Regions from separate parts of the Paenibacillus sp. SORGH_AS_0306 genome, predicted to be linked through region 2. Evidence: riboswitches for the same ligand, from Rfam matches in the RefSeq annotation. Region 2 holds a riboswitch; each other region holds the start of a gene.
The links. Region 2 has a riboswitch for thiamine pyrophosphate ahead of QE450_RS22255 (ABC transporter substrate-binding protein). Riboswitches for the same ligand answer to the same signal wherever they lie in the genome.

Region 1: another riboswitch for thiamine pyrophosphate. It lies ahead of thiM (hydroxyethylthiazole kinase); the one in region 2 lies ahead of QE450_RS22255 (ABC transporter substrate-binding protein).
Region 3: another riboswitch for thiamine pyrophosphate. It lies ahead of QE450_RS09870 (thiamine phosphate synthase); the one in region 2 lies ahead of QE450_RS22255 (ABC transporter substrate-binding protein).
Region 4: another riboswitch for thiamine pyrophosphate. It lies ahead of tenA (thiaminase II); the one in region 2 lies ahead of QE450_RS22255 (ABC transporter substrate-binding protein).

What each region holds. Positions count from the first base shown of each region.
Region 1 is NZ_JAUTBP010000001.1:97,711-103,204, forward strand. Features, by position in the region: gene QE450_RS00435 (DUF1129 family protein) at 1-500, opposite strand, end outside; gene QE450_RS00440 (alpha/beta hydrolase) at 649-1,479, shown strand; TPP riboswitch at 1,802-1,904, shown strand; gene thiM (hydroxyethylthiazole kinase) at 1,998-2,807, shown strand; gene thiD (bifunctional hydroxymethylpyrimidine kinase/phosphomethylpyrimidine kinase) at 2,847-3,668, shown strand; gene thiE (thiamine phosphate synthase) at 3,652-4,323, shown strand; gene QE450_RS00460 (DoxX family protein) at 4,563-5,090, opposite strand.
Region 2 is NZ_JAUTBP010000001.1:5,008,629-5,014,122, reverse strand. Features, by position in the region: gene QE450_RS22270 (bifunctional 2',3'-cyclic-nucleotide 2'-phosphodiesterase/3'-nucleotidase) at 1-552, opposite strand, end outside; gene QE450_RS22265 (aspartyl-phosphate phosphatase Spo0E family protein) at 885-1,061, opposite strand; gene QE450_RS23610 (pyridoxamine 5'-phosphate oxidase family protein) at 1,356-1,574, opposite strand; gene QE450_RS23605 (pyridoxamine 5'-phosphate oxidase family protein) at 1,561-1,773, opposite strand; TPP riboswitch at 2,014-2,125, shown strand; gene QE450_RS22255 (ABC transporter substrate-binding protein) at 2,243-3,280, shown strand; gene QE450_RS22250 (MTH1187 family thiamine-binding protein) at 3,305-3,595, shown strand; gene QE450_RS22245 (ABC transporter permease) at 3,604-4,401, shown strand; gene QE450_RS22240 (ABC transporter ATP-binding protein) at 4,388-5,209, shown strand; gene QE450_RS22235 (TatD family hydrolase) at 5,206-5,494, shown strand, end outside.
Region 3 is NZ_JAUTBP010000001.1:2,293,736-2,299,229, forward strand. Features, by position in the region: gene QE450_RS09855 (thiazole synthase) at 1-364, opposite strand, end outside; gene thiS (sulfur carrier protein ThiS) at 366-569, opposite strand; gene QE450_RS09865 (NAD(P)/FAD-dependent oxidoreductase) at 560-1,879, opposite strand; gene QE450_RS09870 (thiamine phosphate synthase) at 1,894-2,505, opposite strand; TPP riboswitch at 2,752-2,861, opposite strand; gene QE450_RS23635 (ATP-binding cassette domain-containing protein) at 3,008-3,901, opposite strand; partial or broken gene QE450_RS23640 (ATP-binding cassette domain-containing protein) at 3,976-4,564, opposite strand; gene QE450_RS09880 (tetratricopeptide repeat protein) at 5,114-5,494, shown strand, end outside.
Region 4 is NZ_JAUTBP010000001.1:4,409,153-4,414,646, reverse strand. Features, by position in the region: gene QE450_RS19520 (hypothetical protein) at 1-146, opposite strand, end outside; gene rluF (23S rRNA pseudouridine(2604) synthase RluF) at 425-1,132, opposite strand; gene QE450_RS19510 (TIGR01777 family oxidoreductase) at 1,254-2,150, opposite strand; TPP riboswitch at 2,322-2,425, shown strand; gene tenA (thiaminase II) at 2,571-3,257, shown strand; gene QE450_RS19500 (ECF transporter S component) at 3,275-3,871, shown strand; gene QE450_RS19495 (ABC transporter ATP-binding protein) at 3,849-5,447, shown strand; gene QE450_RS19490 (energy-coupling factor transporter transmembrane component T family protein) at 5,444-5,494, shown strand, end outside.

The sequences.
Region 1 (5,494 bases), 4.9 Mb from region 2:
TGCATGCCTGGCTTTGTCGCATCACTTTGTTCAACAGGCTGATCGGTAAATCTTGTAAGCATTTCGACCAGAGCAATCGAACCTACAGCTACAATAATAAGAGTCGCTACATTGATCTGCCCGACAATGCCTGAATCGCTAATACTGATTTTGAACAATCCCATTAATGCTTGAATAAGAAATACCCATGTTAACGCTACCCACGGAATCATCAAGTAATACATCGGCTTGCTCAATTGTTTCTTTTCCGGTAAATTACGAATTAATATATTGCCGTACTCTATCGATTCTTTACCGAATAACTGTTTGGCAGTTTTACCTTTTTTCTGCGCTTCTAGCAAATGATGACCCATTTCTAAAAGCAATTCTTCGCCTGCTTCACGATCAATTCGTGCATCCCGTACATGTACAATAACATCATCATAATAATCCAAATTTTCTGGTTTTAATTGATCCCGTACGACGTTAATATTTTTAACCATTTGGCGTATTGAGCTCATTATTCATTCCTCCATTCTCGTTGTTCGAAGCTACTATTTTGCCATACTTTCCTTGCGTTGACAATGATCTAGCGTTAATGATAATATGGTTTCAAGATTAAAGCATATTAAACTGATCGGAATTGTTTATTTAAGAGGAGGAATCATCATGGAACGCAATATCGTCATTCGACATCACGACTTGGATCTGACAGCTAGTATTCATTATCCTGAACAGGAACCACAATCAGCAGGACGAGGCAAAAGCCGTACACCGCTAATTGTGATCTGCCATGGTTTTGTTGGCAGCCGTATTGGAGTGGATCGCCTATTTGTTAGTACAGCCCGTGAATTGGCGGCTGACGGTTATATGGTGGTTCGCTTTGATTATGCAGGTTGCGGTGAAAGTGGCGGCGACTATGGCAAAGAAGGACTTGAATCAATGGTCGCTCAGACTCGTACTGTACTGGATTATGCAATGAATTGCAGTGACATTGATCCCACCCGCGTCACATTGATCGGTCATAGTCTGGGTGGTGCTGTAGCTATTCTTACTTCTGTACGCGATCATCGTGTCAAAAGTCTAGTCCTCTGGTCAGCAGTAGGACATCCATTTAACGATATTATCAAATTAACCGGTCGGGACAAATACGATCAAGCTGTGATCGAAGGACAAGCGGATCATTTAGGTTACTCGTTTACACCTGTATACTTTGATTCGCTAGGCAATTTCCAACCGTTTCAAGAAGCCAAGCAATTTGGTGGCGATGTGCTGGTGATTCATGGTACAGGGGATGATGTGATTCCAGTAGATTATGCCTTTTTGTATCAAAAAGTATTCTGGACACGTTCAGAAGGACGCTGTGATAAAGAAATTATTTTCCAAGCAGATCACACGTATTCCAATGGAACCCACCGCCGGGAATTGCTAGATAAAACCCGCCAATGGCTCACCGAACGCAAAGTCGCTCAGACCGATTGGCAACACTGGATGATTTAAGCGCTTGGCAATATAAGCGCGACTTCTTCTAGTGTAATCAACCATGATTTTTGCATAGCAAAATATCTTTCGCTAAGCGCTTGGCAGTATAAGCGCGACTTCTTCTAGTGTAATCAACCATGATTTTTGCATAGCAAAATATCTTTCGCTAAGCGCCTGGCAATATAAGCGCGACTTCTTCTAGTATAATCCAACATGATTTTTGCATAGCAAAATATCTTACATCAAGCGCTTGGCAGTTACAAACGCGATTTCTTCTAGTGTAATCCTTTACCAGATCATTCACCAGTGGTATGGTAAGAAAGAACAATCGAATAGTTACTGATTTCACTAGGGGAGCCTGTTGGCTGAGACGAAAATTCAATTTCGGACCCTTGGAACCTGATCTGGATTATACTAGCGGAGGGAAGTGGAGGCTGAATTTTCACTCATGTTGTGATATACCTGAATGAATGTTTGACCCATTTGTCTCTTCTGGAGATGGATGGGTCTTTATTACGTTATAGGAGGCAATATCAATGACTTTTCTAGCCAAAGTACGGGCGCAACATCCACTGATTCACAATATTACCAATATGGTCGTGACTAATTTTACAGCGAACGGATTGCTGGCGCTGGGAGCTTCTCCTTTTATGGCATATGCGCATGAAGAAGTAGCCGATGTGGCAGCTATAGTAAATGCAGTTGTACTTAATATCGGTACGCTTGATCCATACACCGTCGAATCGATTCAACGTGCAGGACGTGCAGCGAATGAATCAGGTGTGCCTGTTGTATTTGATCCGGTCGGAGCAGGAGCTACCCCGTATCGTACACAATCGGCTTTGCAAATTATCGAACACGTTCAAGTAGATGTGTTACGTGGCAATGTAGCTGAAGTGGCTAATGTGATCGGCGAATCATGGCAGATCAAAGGTGTCGATGCAGGAGCAGGCGAAGGCAATATGATCCAGATCGCAGAGCAGGCCGCTCAAAAATTAAAGTGCATTGTAGCGATCACCGGTGAAAAAGACGTCGTAACCGATGGACAGAACACCTATACCATTGCTAACAGTCATCAGATATTAACGCAAGTGACAGGCGGTGGTTGTCTACTAAGTGCCGTAGTCGGTGCATTTATCGCAGTCGCTGATCCTACACAAGCTCAAGAACGTCTGGAAGCCGTAACAGAAGCTTTAGCATTTTACGGTATAGCCGCAGAGATTGCCTATGAACAGACAGCAGGGCAAGGCACAGGCAGTTTTCAGATGCAATTTATCAATCAATTGTCTCTAGTTACCCCGGAGATCGTAATTGCACGAGCCCAGATCACTTCATCCAAAGCTTAATATTGAACATACATTCATATGATAAAGGAGCGAGACAAGATGAACGTGTATCAAGCATTGACGATTGCAGGTTCAGATAGTGGAGGAGGCGCAGGCATTCAGGCCGATCTCAAAACATTTCAAGAACTCGGTGTCTATGGCATGTCTGTTATTACTGCTATCACAGCGCAGAATACGACAGGGGTACAAGGTGTCTATCCGGTTCAGATTGAAGGTGTTGTACAGCAATTGGATTCGATCGGAACGGATCTACAACCCCACGCTGTCAAAACAGGGATGTTATTTAGTGCAGAGATTATTCGTTATGTCGCAGCAAAAGTAAAACAGTATCAATGGCAACATCTAGTGATTGATCCGGTGATGGTCGCTAAAGGAGGTTCTGTGCTGTTACAACAAGAAGCGTTGCAGGCGCTGATCTCTGATCTGATTCCGCTGGCAGAGATTATCACGCCTAATTTGCCAGAAGCCGAGTTATTAACAGGTCTATCGATTACCAATCTACAGCAGCGCGAACAAGCCGCCAAGCAGTTTGTAGAAATGGGAGCAACATATGTAGTGATCAAAGGTGGACATGATACATCGACGTCTACTGTAATTGATCTGTTATACGATGGAAAGCAATTTGATTATTTGGAAAGTCAGCGGATTGATACGCCTCATACTCATGGCACAGGATGTACTTTTTCAGCGGCATTAACAGCAGAACTTGCTAAAGGCAAAACTATTTATGAAGCTGTACATACCGCGAAGCAATTTATTCAAGCAGCGATTGAAGATGGATTGGGTATCGGTTCCGGTCATGGGCCTACCAATCATTTTGCTTATCAGCAAAGGAGCCGAGTCTATGATCACCAAGCCTGATACTCAGCATATACGCCAGTATTTACGCCTTTATCTAGTGATGGGAAGCGTCAATTGTAATCAACCACCAGAAGAAGTATTAAGGTCTGCTATTGCAGGAGGGATCACTCTTTTTCAATTTCGGGAAAAAGGGGTTGGCGCTTTAACAGGGCAAGCGTATTATAAGCTTGCAGAACGTCTGCAACAGATATGCCACACTCATCAGATTCCGTTTATTGTGAATGATGATGTAGAGTTAGCCATCGCTCTGAATGCGGATGGAATTCATGTAGGACAAGAAGATGCACCTGCGGATCAGATTCGGGCACGTCTAGGGGATGATAAAATTATTGGTGTATCTGCTCATAGCGTAGCTGAATCCAGACAAGCTATTGAAGATGGCGCTGATTATTTAGGCATAGGACCGATCTATCCTACAATCTCTAAAGCTGATGCGCAAGCCGTACAAGGAACAAGCACTATTACAGCACTTAAGAACCATCATATTGAGATTCCATTAGTCGGTATTGGAGGAATTCATGCAGGTAATGCCGAGCCGATCTTTACCGCGGGAGCAGACGGAATAGCAGTGATCTCTGCGATCGCAGGACAGACGGATATAGAGCAAGCGACGCAGCAGTTAAATACGCTTACCCGTCGATTGATTGCGAACTAATCACCACCATATGATGTAATGCTGAATACATGTTTGTTAATCCCATCAAAAAAAGTCATTCGGTATACCGTAGCTTACAGTACGGTGTGTCGAATGACTTTGAATGGTAAACACTATTTTCTGTTTGTATAGTGTAACGTAACAGTAGGTTCTTTCCGCTATCCTTATGATGATCTGTATGTTACTGCGAATAACATCGATCATTCTGTAGAAGCCAAGTAATGCGTTTATTTGTATCGTTAAGCTATTTTATGCTGATTAGGCAAGGTATCTTGTTGTTTGTTACGACGGTTGAAAAAGCGAGTACGTAGGTAAGGAACAATCCAGCGATCCAGACCAATTTTACCAGCGTTTGCGCCAGCAACTACGATAAAGATTTCAGCAAGTAACAAGTAAGGGTTAGTGCTTACAGTACCCGAGAATAAGAAGGCAAAGTTCATTACCATTCCCATTAATGCTGCTAGTGTAGTACAAGCTCCTAAGATCAATCCAAGTCCGACAAGGAATTCACCGATTGGAACAAGAACATTGAATAATCCGACATTTGGTAAAGCAAAGTGTTGTAAGAATGCTCCCCAGCCTGCTTGTACACTTGGATGTTCTCCGCCTGTATTAGCGATAGCACCTGTCAAAAATCCACTAGCATCAAATCCACCACTGCTTAATTTTTCCCATCCACCTGTGATCCATTTGAATCCGATGTATACCCGTAAGATAGTTAATAACCACATTGCCACACTATTTTCTCTTAGCCATCTGTTCATGATTGCCACTCCCCTGAATAATGTATTATTTTTTTAAGTCTGTGTTAACTTGTTGAGTTGGTGATGATCATCTCTTCCATGTCTTTATTTTAAATCACAACTAAATTTTTAAATGTGATAAAAATCACAATCTTATATAAATTTTTAATATTTTATTATTGTACTGTTAAAATATGGTATATATAGTTAGGAGAACACTTTTGAGCTTTTGAATGTGTGAATTACGCTATATGTATTCTATATAGAAGAAGCTTATGTTTTAATACATAGTAAGCTGTGTTTAACATCTTCTGAATCATACATACGTTAAGAAAGAAACTATTGAATTCATTTGGAGTTCATATGCGTGTTCTATAGTAGGAGTGTATCCTGCTAGTGCACATCAGAATGAGCTACTGATCTGTCTA
Region 2 (5,494 bases):
TTCTTTATCCAAAATCAAATAAGGAGTAAAATAGTTTTTCTCACCTGAACCTGTGCCATCATCTGTATAAATATTAGCATTCACATAAGGGAAGTTAGCGCCTTTGAGAGCGTTACCCAAGAAATCCAGACCATAGTTAAATTCATGGTTACCGATATTTCCTGCATCATAACCCAATTGGTTCATCGCTTTGTAGACAGGGTGAACTTCGCCTGCTTTTAAAGGATCAACTTTGGCTACATAGTCACCTAACGGATTACCTTGTAATAGATCACCATTATCGATCAATACACTGTTTTTGGCTTCTGCACGCGCATTTTTGATCAATGTCGCTGTTTTGGCATATCCATATTGATCTGTCGCTGCATCTGAATAATAATCATAGTTCATTACGTTCACATGAATATCTGTTGTCTCCAACAAACGTAATTTTACGGTAGATTCAGAAGAAGTGGCTTCGGCTGCAAAAGCAGGAACTGCCGACACTGCAAACAATTGCAGAGCTGCGATGACAGTAATTGCTTTTTTAAATGTTTTGTTTCCCAAATTCAAAATAAAAAACCCCTCCCAAATATATTCGCATTTGCTTGACCTTTTCCTATTTATCTCTATGCCCTATATGTATAACAGCATGAACAAGCAGTGACAATGTACTTAACATGCTGATTTTAAAAAAATCATATTAGAAATTATGATTTAGAGTAGGCAGATAAATAGTAAAAAGGCTACCAAAAGAAACGCATGATAGAATTGTATACTATCAGCTGATATATTTGAAGGGTTATTAGTTCTATTTTTTATGAAAATAAGATTTATTTTGCGAAAAATTCTATAATTTACATGATTGTGTCATGTTTCTTTTCATAAATAATAACTCTTTGAGATTAAGGAGTTAAAAAATTAGTATTTCGATCTTTATATTGAAAATACATATCTAAAATTCGATCTAATTGTTCTGATTGGTCTAACACACGATAATCGCGCATCCCATGTTCTTCTGCCATCTGGTTCAATATGCGGCGTTCCTGCTCAATCTGTTGTTCTATTTGTTTTAAGTTCAAGGAAACCACCTCCAGTATATTTCCTTATATCTTGCTATCAATGAGACTTTCATTTTATTCCATCATCGTCATTTTACAGGTTAGTCTATAAAATATTTCTATATACCTTTTTATACCTTATTTGAGTATACCTTATCAAGTTCCTCAAGTACCTATTTTATCCTTTTTATGGAAAAATAAAGACGAAAAAACTCGGAATTTGAATTTTGCATTCATTTCTCTTGTTTCGCAAATTTCAAATTCCGAGTCATTTATGTGATAACTGCTATCTTAAACCATTAAAGTTGTATCAGATTACGCAGTCCACGTTTTTTTGTTACCATCTTGATCTGTATATTCAATCGTTTGTGGTTTGATATCTAGGATCACATAATCAGGATCTTCTGGACCGGAAAACCATTCTTTAAATTCTTCTTTCCAAACACGTTTTTTCAATTCGTCGTCTGTAGATACAGCACTTACACCTTCGATTTCAACGACTTGATTAGTGCCGCCTTTTTCATAACCCAACAATACATAACAGTTCGGATTTTTTTTCTAACTCTTCGACTTTATGTGTTTTGCGGTTTGTCGCGAGATGAATATTCAAGCCTTCGTTATATAGCGCCATGTAGCGTACTTTAGGTTTGTCATTTTCTACTGTACCTAGTGCACAAAATGGATTACCTTCTAATGCAGTTAATATCGCTTGTTCTTCAGCTGTTTTACTCATGATCAATCTCCTCCTGTATATAAACGTATGGGTGTATTCAATATCTATGTCTATGTATATCTATGCGATACGTATAGAAGAATATTGAATGGAACTTTTGTTAGTTACAAACTTCCGTATATGTAAATACCCTTAGACAGCGAGACTGAACCGAAATACACTGTCTTTTGCTGATGACACCGCATTCTCTTTACTGGACAGTTGATACCCTCTGGTCTATAATTACAATGTAAAAAAACCGCATATGTACAGGGGAGCTAGTTGCAACTGGCTGAGAGTGTATTGTGATAAATACAGACCCTTATACCTGATCTGGATAATGCCAGCGTAGGAAAGTAACAAGTCGTTATATGCTGTACTCTAGCTTATAATTGCACCTATGTCGTCCCGATGGGGGCGTTTTTTTTATGCCTTTTACCCAGTATTACAGGATTGACTATTTGAGCTAGAAGAAAGAAGGATGACGGTAATGAGAACTCAAAAAAGGTGGCGTCAAAGCTTACCGTGGTTAATGGTAGGTTTATTGTGGATCACCACTGCATGTGGTTCAGCAACAAGTACAAGCAATACAGCCAATCAGGCAGGATCAACATCTGCCCTTAAAGATGTAAAAGTCGTGCTCGACTGGACACCAAATACGAATCATACTGGCTTATATGTTGCCCAAGCACAGGGCTATTATAAAAAAGCAGGATTAAACGTCGAAATTATTACTCCCGGTCAAGGTGGAGCAGATACCATGGTCGCTTCTGGTGAAGTGCCTTTTGGAATCAGTTATCAGGAAAGTGTGACTCAAGCGCGTGTACAAGGAGTGCCTTTAGTGTCACTCGCGGCAGTTATCCAGCATAATACATCTGGCTTTGCCGCTCCTACAGATCGCGGAATCAAAAGCCCTAAAGATATGGAAGGCAAATCCTACGGTGCATGGGGATCGCCTGTTGAAGAAGCAGTTATGAAATCCATTATGGATACCGACGGTGGCGATGTTAGCAAAGTCAAAAGTGTTAATATCGGTAATGCGGATTATTTTACAGCTGTACAAAAAGGAATCGACTTTGCATGGATATTCTATGGATGGACAGGAATTGAAGCAGAACTTCGCGGACAACCATTAGATATGTTATATGTAAAAGATTATTCAGATAAATTAGATTATTATACACCTGTTATCGTAACCAATGAGAAGCAGATCGCTACCGATCCTGCACTGGTGAAATCATTTATGGCGGCAACCAGTAAAGGATATGAATATGCAATCGCTCATCCTGATGAATCAGCAGATATATTGCTCAAAGCAGTACCTGATCTTGATCCTGCACTGGTCAAAGCTAGCCAAAAATGGTTATCTCCACGTTATCAAGATGATGCCAAACGCTGGGGCGAGCAAAAACAATCAGTCTGGGAAGGTTATGCCGATTGGATGTTCAAGCAGAAATTGTTAGACAAACCGTTAGATGCAACCAAAGCATATACAAACGATTATTTACCTGAAACCACCAAATCATAAATAGAACATAAGGAGATGACTACTATGGCACACACCCTTTTAAGTATTCAGGTTATTCCCAAAACTCAAGCTGGTGAGAACTCTTACGATTATGTCGACCGGGCAATAGAAGTGATTCAAGCCTCCGGTGTGAAATATGAAGTGCATCCACTTGAGACCACGATGGAAGGCGAACTTAGCGAATTGTTAGAAGTGGTTCGGCAAATGCACGAAGCGTTAGTGGAAAAAGGAAGCCCGAGTATTATTTCTCAGATCAAAATTGCTCATAGTCCAACCGGAATCAGTATGGATGGATTAACTGAGAAGTACCGCTAATGTCTACGATGAATACATGGTGGAACAGGCTATGGCCGCCCCTCGGGGCGGTTGTTTTATTACTGATTATCTGGCAACTGGCAACCAGTCTATTCCATATTGAGACATGGATTCTTCCTAGCCCTGCATTGATTGGACATGAAGCATGGAGTGAGAAAGACCGACTGGGCTTGCACACATGGGCGACGTTAAAATTGACACTATCCGGCTTTAGTATAGGTGTTGCTTTTGGATTACTGGTCGCAGGCGTGCTTCATTATATTCCTTTTCTACGTTCAGCATTATATCCATTATTGATCTTGAGTCAAAATATCCCTACGATTGCTCTGGGACCGCTACTCGTTATCTGGTTCGGATTTGGGATATTGTCCAAATTAATTGTGATTATTCTGGTATGCTTTTTCCCGGTGACCATTGCGGCGCTGAGCGGACTGGCTACTACCGATCGTACAATGCTTAATTATATGCAAATGATCGGCGCTTCTAAAAATCAAATCTTTTGGAAATTAGAATTACCTTTTAGCTTACCTTCGATCTTTTCTGGAGTTAAAATTGCTGCAACGTATAGTGTAATGGGTGCTATTATCGCTGAATGGATTAGCAGTAGTGAAGGAATTGGCTATTATATGATGTTGCAAAAATCAGCTTTTCGCACCGACCATATGTTTTTAGCGATACTGGTAGTTGTAGTGATCAGTCTTATGTTATTTATGCTAATCAATATGATCGAAAAATGGTGTGTTCGCTGGCATCATCCTGCACAACATCGTGCTGTCAAAGGAGGTTCTAAAGATGTCGCTAAATAAACCTCAAGATCCGACTTTATCGGTGAACAACTCTACTCCACTTTTAGCATTACAAGGAATCAGCAAATCTTTTACACAGGGCAAGCAATCGTTACATGTGCTGCAAGACATTTCGCTGCATGTAGAGCAAGGTGAATTTGTATCCATTATCGGCCCTTCTGGTTCCGGTAAAAGTACGCTTTTGCAAATGATTGGTGGCGTGGTGCTTCCCGATCAAGGACAAGTCCTTTTGGACGGACAAAATATAACCGGTCGTAAAGGATTGAGCGGTTATATGCCACAACAACCTGCTTTGATGCCCTGGCGTACGATTGAAGATAATGTTATTTTGGCGCGCGAAGTAGCAGGATTACCGCGCAAAGAATCATTAGAATTAGCCAGACAATGGCTGGATAAAGTTGGACTGGGTGGTTTTGCATCATCTTATCCTCATACATTATCTGGCGGGATGCAACAGCGGGTTGCGTTTTTAAGAGCTTTGCTAGGACCTCGTGATCTTCTATGTCTGGATGAGCCTTTTAGTGCGTTAGATGCTTTTACACGCAGTGAGATGCAATCATGGTTGTTGAACATTTGGGAAGAAAATAGACGCTCGGTTATTTTTGTCACTCATCATATTGAAGAAGCATTACTACTTTCAGATCGAATCTATGTGCTATCTCGTCGTCCTGCTACTGTACTGCATAATATTGTAGTTCCTTTTCCTCGTCCAAGGCGAGAAGAGATTACCGATGATCCGCAATTTATTGCTCTACGCAGACAATTGATGAATGCGATGCGTGATACCCATGAAGGTGATCAATCATGAAGCCTGTCTATGCTCCACTTATCGATAGCCATATCCATCTGGATCAATATCAAGATCAACAGATTAAGCGAATCATTAAATCGCTTCCAGAACATTATATCCAGTCGCTGATTACAGTTTCGATGAATCTACCTTCCTGTCAGCGTAATGAGAAGCTGGCTCAACAATATCCGTCTATCGTTCGCCCTGCTTATGGATATCATCCAGAACAGCCTTTACCCGGCTCGCAGGAGCTTGAGACGTTATTGGTATGGATAAAGCAACGTATTGATAATATAGTAGCGA
Region 3 (5,494 bases), 2.7 Mb from region 2:
CTAGCAAGGCTTCACAAGCTTTGACTGTCTCCAAAGGATCAGGTAAAAGCAATGTATCATCTCCGATAACTTCTACTTTTATCATATCACATAATCCAGAAGCTTTTGCCAGACGTGCTATCCGAATAGCTTCTTCGGCTGTTTTGGCTCCTGCGGTATTAGGCAATAGTTTATATTTTTGGAGATCTAACATTTCTAGAAAATTCGGTTCATTCACTTGATCTAGATTCAATCGTCTTACTGCAAATGTTAGCACTTCTGTGCCCGATGCTTCTACCGCCTGATTCTGAATCTGCAAATCTGTAAACTTCCCTGTGCCTAGTAACAGTCTCGATGTAAATGTATGTGTACCTATCGTTAACAAATCAGCCACCTCCTACAAAATGTACAATCTCTAATATATCTTTGTCTGCTAGTGTAATATGCGGATGCTCTTCTTTTTGCAAAATTTGTTGATTATGCTCGACAATCACTGTTTTATGACCTAATGATAAAGATTCTAGCAATTTGGATACAGTATTCAATTCAGGCTCTATCCATTTGTGATGACCATTGATAATCAGTTCCATGTAGTCACTCCTTTCGCTATAACTTGATCGCTTGATTTTTGTAAAGCTCGCTTTGGAGCAAAACAATCTGGAATATGCGCTGTATCATTGGTTATCAAAGCTTGTGTCATCCATTTTGCTGTACCTGCCGCTAGTAAAATACCATTGCGATAATGACCTGAAGCTGTCCATAAGCCATGAATAGGCTCAATCCGACCTAAATAAGGCAATTCATCCGGTGTTCCAGGACGTATACCTGACCAGCAACGGACAAACGTAGCTGAGCCAATAGCAGGCAGATATTGTTCAGCCTGAGACAATAACTGTGCAATAGCAGAAATATCTACACTAGTATCGATTCGATCAGATTTACTGGTAGCACCGATCCAGAGTCGATGATCACTTTTGGGAATAATATAAATTCCTTCTCCATAGATCGTATGACCAAGCCACTTTGACGGAGTGTTGACTTCGATTAATTCGCCTTTGACAGGAATAAAAGGTAATTCATATTGCTCGGTTGCTAGCAATTGTTGTGTACTCAATCCTGTTGTTAAAACCACCTGTTCAGCATATAACTCACCTCTGTTACTCACTACACCTTTAATTTGAGAGTTATTTTGCTGATACAGTAAACGTAAAACTTCTGTTTCCGAATAAAAATCAACTCCATATTGAGTTGCCGCTTGTACAAGTGCTTGATTAAGTAGCGCTGGAATTAATTGCGGTTCGTCTGGATTATAGATCATCCCTGATGGAGCATGCAGTTGTGGTTCTACTTGTGCCAGATAAGAGGGGCTCCACCACTGTTTGCGATCTGTTTTTATATTGTTAGCGTTCGTGATAGCAGAAAGACTGTAGTTATCGTTAAAAGTATGTTGATTGTTATCCAGTTGATGTTGAGGATTTCGATTAGGATGATTTGAATTTGGATCAATAGCATTTGCCTGCCATTGAACTTTTGATTGTTCTGCATGTAATGAATTTAACTCTATTTCAGTGAGAGGAAGTAAAAATCCCTCTGTTCGCAATCCAATATCTATGCCTGTTTGTTCAAGTAAATCGATAGCAAGCTTGCTATACAAGGATTGACTATACAGCGCCAATTGATGCAGTTCTACATGTGTAAAATGCTCAGAATGAGCAGCTAACATTCCACCTGCCGCCCCTGATGCACCAGAAGCTGGTTTACTTTTCTCAATTAATGCTACTTTGACCCCTTGCTGTGCTAGTTCATATGCCAAAGCAGCACCAATCACTCCTGCGCCTACAACGATTACATCATAATGATTAGTATTGAGATTGGATAAATGACCCATGATCTCATTCACTTCTTTCCTCGTAGTTATAGATTGGCAAACGTACGATTTGAAATACTTGCCTTATATTGCTGACAGATATGTTGAGGATAATCTGCTTCGAAAATACCAGACATTACCGCAATTCCTTTCGCCCCAGCCTGATAAATATCCTGACAATGGGCTGGCTGGATACCACCGATCGCAATCACCGGTATAGACACTGCATGACATACTTGTTCCAGTTGAATCAATCCCCGCGGAGATCGATCAGGCTTGGAAGTAGTAGGATAGATATGCCCGTAAAAAATATAATCTACTCCTTCCTGCTCAGCTTGTAGTGCTTGTTCTATATGATGAACAGACCGTCCTACTTTCCATGTCAAAGGTCTATGATCAATCGAAGGATAAGCCATATTTTCGCTTAAATGTACCCCTCCTATATTCATATCAACCGCTAATTGCGGTCGACTATTGATCCTTAGTTGTGAGCGCGGAACACCTTTATCTACCATTTGCTGAATTGTATTGATGATCTGAAGATCAGACCAATTTTTTTCGCGAATATGAATAGCAGTAACCCAGGGGTATACTTGTGATGCGATCTCTATCAACTTAGTCATCGATTGCTGACCTGTACTAATCGCATGAATTTCCATACTTATAAGATGCCTCCTTTACGTTCATAGATATAATAAAACGCAAAAAAGCCACTTCTTTTTAATAAGAAGTGGCTAGTATAGATCTAGAAAATAATGATCGCTCTGTTCGATCAAACAAGATTATTTAGAAGGAACGGAAATTGTATAATCTTATTCATCTATAGTAATAAGACATTTAGTAGATTATCACTACTTCATATTCTCTATTACTGGATTATTCCGATTATTGTATCGAACATTTCCGAAACTCTGCTACCACTTCCCTACGCTGGTATGATCCAGATCAGGTACAAAGGGTCCGAAAGCAATATCTGCTTTCATCTCAGCCTCAAGCGGCCCCCCTAGTGCATTCAAGCTATTCAATTTGTTATTCATCTTAGCAAAGACTATTCAATAAAGCAAATGATTCTCAGACTCTTTATAAAGTCATCTTTTACAGTTCATTTTAAAAATAAATGAGTACAACTAGCTATGACATCTTAAAAAGATGGAAAATCTTTTATTTCGCTTTAGCTTCAGACCACTGCTCAACATCCCAAATTTTAGTAACCCAATCTTCATAAAATTCAGGTTCGTGAGACACGAGTAATACTGTACCTTTATATGCTTTTAAAGCGCGTTTTAATTCATTTTTAGCATGAACATCCAAGTGATTGGTCGGTTCATCGAATAATACCCAATTGCTTTCACGCAGTAATAGTTTGCACAAACGAACTTTCGCTTGCTCTCCACCACTTAACATACGCATTGGGCGCGTGATATGCTCATTTTTCAGACCACAACGTGCCAGATGACCACGCACTTCATTTTGACTTAAATGTGAAAATTCATTCCATACTTCATCTATCGGTGTCAATTGGTCTGGACGTACTTCCTGCTCAAAATAAGCAGAATGCAAATAATCGCCCAGATATGTTTTACCACTAACCGGTTGAAGTTTACCTAGAATAGTTTTGAGCAATGTTGATTTACCTACACCGTTACAACCAACAATCGCAATTTTTTCGCCACGTTCAATATTCATTGTCATTTTAGGCAATAAAGCATGTGTATATCCAATCTCAAAGTCTTTACCTTCAAAGACTGTTTTACTACTTGCACGAGCTTCTTTGAAATTAAATGTTGGCTTAGCAAATTCTTCTGGTTTGTCGATACGTTCGATACGATTTAATTGCTTTTCACGACTTTTTGCACGACCGGATGTAGATGCACGTGCTTTATTTTTTTGAATAAATTCTTCTTGTTTTTTGATAAAATCTTGCTGTTTTTCAAAGGCTTCGATATGTTGATGCTTTTGAATATCAGCCATTTCTAAAAACTTATTATAATCAGCTGTATAACGATTTAATTTGGCAAATTCCAAATGATAAATTACATTAACGACTTGATTCATAAAATCTGTATCATGTGAGATCAATACGAAAGCATGTGGATATTCTTGTAGATAACGAGTTAGCCATTGGATATGCTCTACATCCAGATAGTTGGTAGGCTCATCCAGCAACAAAACATTAGGCTTTTCGAGTAATAGCTTGGCAAGCAGTACTTTAGTACGCTGACCACCGCTCAAAGCTGTTACGTCTTTATCAAGTCCAATAACATTGAGTCCAAGACCGTAAGCCATATCTTCAACTTTGGTATCTAATAGATAAAAGTCTCCTATTTCCAGTTGCTCTTGAATATCACCCATTCGTTCTAACAATACTTCCAATTGTTCCGGGGATGCTTCAGCCATCTGGTTGGTGACTTCATTTAACTCCTGCTCTAATTCTAGCAACGGAAGAAAAGCATCTTTCAGTACATCACGTACTGTTTTTCCTTCTGTTAACTTAGTATGCTGATCTAAATAACCATAACGTACACGCGGAGCCCATTCGACTTTACCGCTATCTTTCAACAGTTTACCTGTCATAATATTCATCAATGTTGATTTGCCAGCACCATTTGCACCGACTAAGCCTACATGCTCTCCAGCAAGCAGACGAAAAGATACATCCCGAAATAATGTTCGGTCTCCAAAATTATGTGTTACATTTTCTACTGATAACAAACTCATACTAAATAATGCTCCTGTCTATGTTAAATATCTCTTTTTTAAATATACATCATCACAAAATTGCTACAGAGTGTATTGTAACATAAGCAGAAGCTGTCTAGAACTGAAAATTTTCATTTTTTTACATTCATTTTCTGATGTGTAGAATAAATGTATGCTTTTACGAACGGTTTGAAAGAATTGAAGTAATCTTATTATCGTTGAAGATTTTGCCATTTTATGAAAAGATCAAAGCTTTTTTACTTACTTCTAAAAATTAAATTTAACTGTCGGTTGTTACTTTAAGAAGTAGATTGTATTAGTTTTAAGACATAGCTTGTTAAGAATATTATAAACGACTGAATACTTTGAATTTGATTTTGACTTTAGTTAATAAAAAGCCTAGTATGAAAAAGAACCTTAGGGTTTATTCCTGATTTCTAAGGAGGAATTAAAAGCCATGAACATGTTTTTACAAAGTCACTTTCAAAATTAATTAACTCTCTCAAAGTATTGTTTTTATAATGTTACTTTACTATTTGCAATACTACATTTGAGGGAGTTTTAAAAATGAATGATCAAAGAATAAATACTACAGCTGAAACAACATTGAATTTGCTCTTAGAAAAAGCCCACAAATTGCGTGAAGAAGGGCGTGCTAAACAAGACCCAGAAATTCTGAAAGAAGCACGTTCTCTTCTTTTAGAAATGGTCGCTACCTATCCAGATCACGCTGAGGTAAATTACCAGACTGGAATGGTTCACGATAATTCCGGATATCCGAATGAAGCTATCCCTTATTATGTAAAGGCAATTGACCAAGGTCTTACAGGAGCAAATCTGCAAAGATGTTTGCTTGGTCTTGGCAGTACCTACCGTTCTTTAGGTTACTATCAAGAAGCGGTTGAAACTTTACATCGAGGTGTAACAGAGTTTCCTGAACACCGTGGC
Region 4 (5,494 bases), 600 kb from region 2:
ATTTTTGAAAGTTGGGTGGAATCTATAACGATCATTTTGGGCTCATTAATATACATTTGATCCTTGTATTTCACATAATCGGCATTACTGTTCTCAGGATTTGGTTTACTTCCGTTTAGTGAACATCCAGAAAGTAAAATAACCATCATAACTACTGATAGGAGTAGTTTGATAAGATCACCTCTTTTCTTTATAAAATAAAATCTTCGCTAATATGCTTTGTTATGACAATAATTAAAAACTATAAAAGGATGATATTGGAAGAGACTTTACAGTTAAAATATATACTATCCAAATAGGAATGATTCACGTTTGTTTGGATTTTTTCTGGACAGACATTTTTTGATACCAAAAAGACCTCTTCAATGATCTGCTATCTGATATAGGATAACGGATCAAGTCAAAGAGGTCTTTTTCAGGTGAATTAGCGTTTTTTTGGCGTATATTCTAAATCGCGGAATAGGCGATTGAGTTCATCAGTTGTCAGGTCGCGCCATTTGCCTGTTGGTAGATTGCCTAGACGGATATTCATAATGCGTGTACGCCGTAGAGCGCGAACTTCATAGCCAAGTGCAGAACACATGCGGCGAATCTGACGATTCAATCCTTGCGTCAAAATGATTTTGAATACATATTTGGATTGTTGAACGACCTGACAAGGTAAAGTCACTGTATCTAGAATCTCTACACCGGAAGCCATTTGTTTAAGAAAAGAAGGCGTAATCGGTTGATCCACAGTGACGATATATTCTTTTTCATGCTTATTTTCAGCACGCAAAATCTCGTTAACGATATCGCCATCATTGGTCAGCATAATTAAGCCGTCCGAATCTTTATCCAATCGTCCGACATGGAAAATACGCAGAGGATGATTGACAAAATCTACGATATTGCCCCGAATATGACGCTCGGTTGTACTGGTAATGCCTACCGGCTTGTTGAGCACAATATAGACATTTTCTTGTTCGACTTTGATCAGTTTGCCTTTGACCCGCACATCGTCGCCTTCTTCGACCTGACTGCCTAGCTCGGCAACCACACCGTTGATTGTGACAATACCTTCATTGATCCATTTATCAGCACCCCGGCGGGATGTAATTCCAGATTCACTAATATATTTATTAATTCGCACGTATAAGCACACCTTTAACTCTAATTTTTGAGTAAGCTATTCAAGCTGTTACTCAAGTCTACCTCTACGATACCCTTTTTTGCTTTATTTTAAAAGTCATGTTCGTCTGTACGGTATGATGTTATGATTTTGTATGCAAAATATGGTGCAGTGCTTGTTCCAACCGTCCGTATTTGAACATAAATCCTTCTTTGATGAGACGATTAGGGATCACCCAACGGCTTTTAAGCACCAATTCGGGTTCCGTCCGAATCACTCTAGCCCCTAGATTAAGCATCCATGTAGACGCAGGTAGACCGCCTTTACGATGCATCACTTTGCGCATCGTTGCCATCAGTTCACGATTGGTCACCGGATTGGGAGACGTGCAGTTGAATACTCCTTCAAGCGATTCCCACTCTTGAATAAATAAAATAATCTGAAATAAATCTTCAACATGAATCCAGCTAAACATCTGCTTCCCTGACCCTTGATGACCGCCCAGCCCGAAGCGAACTAGATTTTTGAAAGGGGTCATGACACCACCACCAGGTCCTAATACGATAGCAATCCGTAATGCGGCTTGTCGGGTATGCGGAAGGCTAAAAGAGAAAAAAGCTTCTTCCCACGCTTTGGCAACGTCTACCGAAAATCCGCTACCGATTTCGCCTTTCGTCTCGGTCATAGGGCGATCTTCTGCATGACGATAAATAGTAGCTGTGCTGGAATTGATCCAAAGCGCAGGTGGATGTTCACAAGCCAGGATAGCGTTTCCAAGAATCTGGGTGGTTTCGATTCGAGAGTTCATAATTTCACGTTTATTTTGTTCGTTATAACGACAATTGACCGATTTACCTGCTAGATTAATCACCATTTCTGCTCCATCGAGAGCTTGAACAATTCCTTGATGATCATCCCATGCGATATGTGGAGATTGTCTGGAAATGATCTGCACTTCAATACCCAATGATGCAAATCTTTTTTCCAAATACTGTCCGATAAATCCTGTGCCACCTGCCAAGACCACTTTACGTGTCATCGAGATCAACTCAATTCTGTTTGGATAGTTAAATCTACGCGCCAATCCTTACTAATAATTATATTTTACACCATTTTATAACCCTATAACTGTTAAAAAAGGAAAGATTACTGAGGTTATAGCAGTTGACAGTCTGTTCAATCGTGTGTACAGTAAGATGCAAATGAATCGAATGACCACTAGGGGAGCCTTTGTGTAGGCTGAGACGGGAAGATCCCGGACCCTTGGAACCTGATCTAGTTCATACTAGCGTAGGAAAGTGGAGACTGTGCAAGGGTACCTGTACATATACGTACACCTATTCTGCCGCTCCATCACGGGGCGGCTTTTTTGCATGTATTTTTCCATATATTCCAGTAGTGGTCCTTCTTTATTAACCAAGCGTCGTTATCGATGCTTCAATCTAAGGAGGATACAGTTATGAGTTTTTCACAGGAAATTAGACAGGCCGCAGACCCTATTTTTGAAGCGATTTTTAACCATCCATTTGTACAAGGGATTGCCAAAGGTGATCTGCGTAGTGAGCAATTGATCCATTATGTAAAGCAAGATTTTGAGTATTTGAATTCTTTTATGCGTATCTATGGAACGGCGATTGCGAAATGCCCAACACGTGAAGATATGGCGATGTTTAACGAGCAGATTTCATTTGTGCTTCATAGTGAAATTCATCCTCACAATAACTTTTGCGAGGTGGCTGGCGTCAAGTATGAAGATTTGCAAGGATATGCGCTTTCTCCTTCTTCTCATCATTATATTCGTCATATGTTAACTGTGGCTCATGAAGGGGATCTAGGCGATATTTTGGCAGTATTGTTGCCTTGTCCGTGGACGTATTGGGAGATTGGTGTGAAATTATTGGATGAAGTGAAGCCGGATGTCTCCCATCCTTTTTATGATTGGATTAACTTCTATGGCAATCGTACCGATACGATTACTCATCAATTTTGTGCTCGATTGGATAAATGGGCAGAGCAGACGACACCTGCACATCGGGCGCGTATGAAAGAGCATTTTCTTCTAAGTTGTCAGTTTGAATATATGTTCTGGGATATGGCGTACACTCTGGAAGATTGGCCTGTGCCGATGGAGGTTGCACGCGTATGAGTTCCTCATCAATCTCTATGACATGGAAAATGAAAGAAGTGGTGTTGACTGTTATTCTGGCGGTGGCTTGTGGCGTTATTTATCTAGGATGGTCGACATTATGGATACCGATCTCTGCATTAGTGGGGCCTGTAGGTGCAGGATTTATGTTCGGCATCTGGATTATTGCAAGCCCGATTGTAGCTTATATTATTCGTAAGCCAGGGGCGGCATTGATTGCTGAAGTAGCGGCGGCGGCTGTAGAGCTGTTAACAGGTAGCCATTTTGGATTATCTGCTTTATTGATCGGTGTGTTTCAAGGGATTGGAGCAGAGATTGCTTTTGCTGTATTTGGCTACAAACGTTATAACTTAATGACATTAATGTTATCAGGAGCGCTGGCGGCAGTAGGTGGAGTGTTGTATAACGTTATCGCTAATGGATTCGGCTATTACACCACACAAGTATTGATTACGACTCTGGTTATTCAAGTGATCAGTGGAATGATTTTAGGTGGATGGTTAGCCAAAATTATTGTAGAAGCTTTGTGCAAAACAGGGGTGCTAGATCAATACGAAATTATGAAAGTACGGCGGAAGAAGGGAAATGCGAATGGAATCGCTTCTAGGGTGTAAAGACCTGTCAGTACGTTTTTATCAGCGAGAAGAAAATGTATTAACAGACATTCATTTATCGATTTCACGTGGAGAAAAAGTATTGATTCTCGGGCCAAGTGGTAGTGGCAAGTCGACGCTATTATCTGCATTGTCCGGTATTATTCCTGAACATGTAGAAGCTGAAGTGGAAGGCGAGATTCAGTTAGCCCCTCAATGTGGCGTGATGTTTCAAGACCCGGATTCGCAGTTCTGTATGCTTCATGTGGATGAAGAGATTGCTTTTAGCTTGGAAAATCGCTCTATTCCGCGTGCTCAGATGGACACTATGATAGATACGGTGATGAAGCAAGTCGGTCTGAATATAGATCGGCATACCGCTATTGAGACACTATCTGGAGGTATGAAGCAACGGCTAGCGCTAGCGTGTCTGTTAGCGCTTGAACCGGAAGTTCTTTTTTTCGATGAACCGACAGCACAACTTGATCCGATCAGTCGCAAAGAAATTTTTCAATTGCTACATGACCTAGCTGATCATTACGGACAGACGATGGTATTTGTAGAACATACATTAGATGGGTGTATTGAGTGGATGGATACAGTCATTTTAATGAATGCACAAGGGCGTATTATGGCTCAAGGCAAGCCAGCAGAGATGATCGAGCGGTATCGTGCAGAGATGGAAGAAGCTGGCATATGGCAACCTCAATTATTCCCGTATACATGGGAAGATGTACAAGATCATCCGTCTCATCCATTAGCGAAGCAGTTGCAACAGACACTACAACAACGCCGTACAGCTACACTACATGCAGATACAACCGACAATCATACACCTGATATCATAGTTACCGAACAACTGGAGATCGGGTATCGTCAAAAATCTGTTATGAGCGATATGAATATCTCGATTCAGTCAGGGAAATGGGTAGCGATTGTCGGAGCTAACGGAAGTGGGAAAAGTACATTTCTCAAAAGCTTAATTCGGTTAGAACGTATTCGTAGTGGTCAGCTTTCTTTTCAACATAAATTATTAAAAAAATGGAGTGATCGTGATCTGTATGAGCAAGCAGGATTTGTTTTTCAAAATCCTGAACTGCAATTTGTAACCGATACGGTGTTTGACGAGATCGCTTTTGGCGGACGACAACGGAATTGGTCAGAAGAGGAAGTAACCTCCAAAACGATACAATTGTTGCAAGAATTCGGCTTAGAAGCTTATCAAGATCAACATCCATTTACACTTAGTCTGGGACAAAAAAGGCGCTTGAGCGTAGCCACTATGCTGTTATTCGATCAGTCGTTACTTCTATTAGATGAACCTACATTCGGGCAAGATGCTAAAACATCGGCTGAATTAATCAAGCGACTGCAACAACGGCAGGAGCAAGGAACAACGATTGTGATGGTCACGCATGATATGGATCTGGTGGATGAATACGCCGATACCGTGATTTTGTTTGATCAGGGCAAAGTGATCTACAATGGAGCACCTTATCATCTCTTTGCTAATCCAGAACACATCGGGGATCATGCGATTATCCCTCCACTTCATTACCGGTTGCTACAGCCACAGAAGGAGCGGAGTATTGTATGAAAAGCAATCATTCGTGGTTATCCACCTTGAATCCGACGATCAAGTTG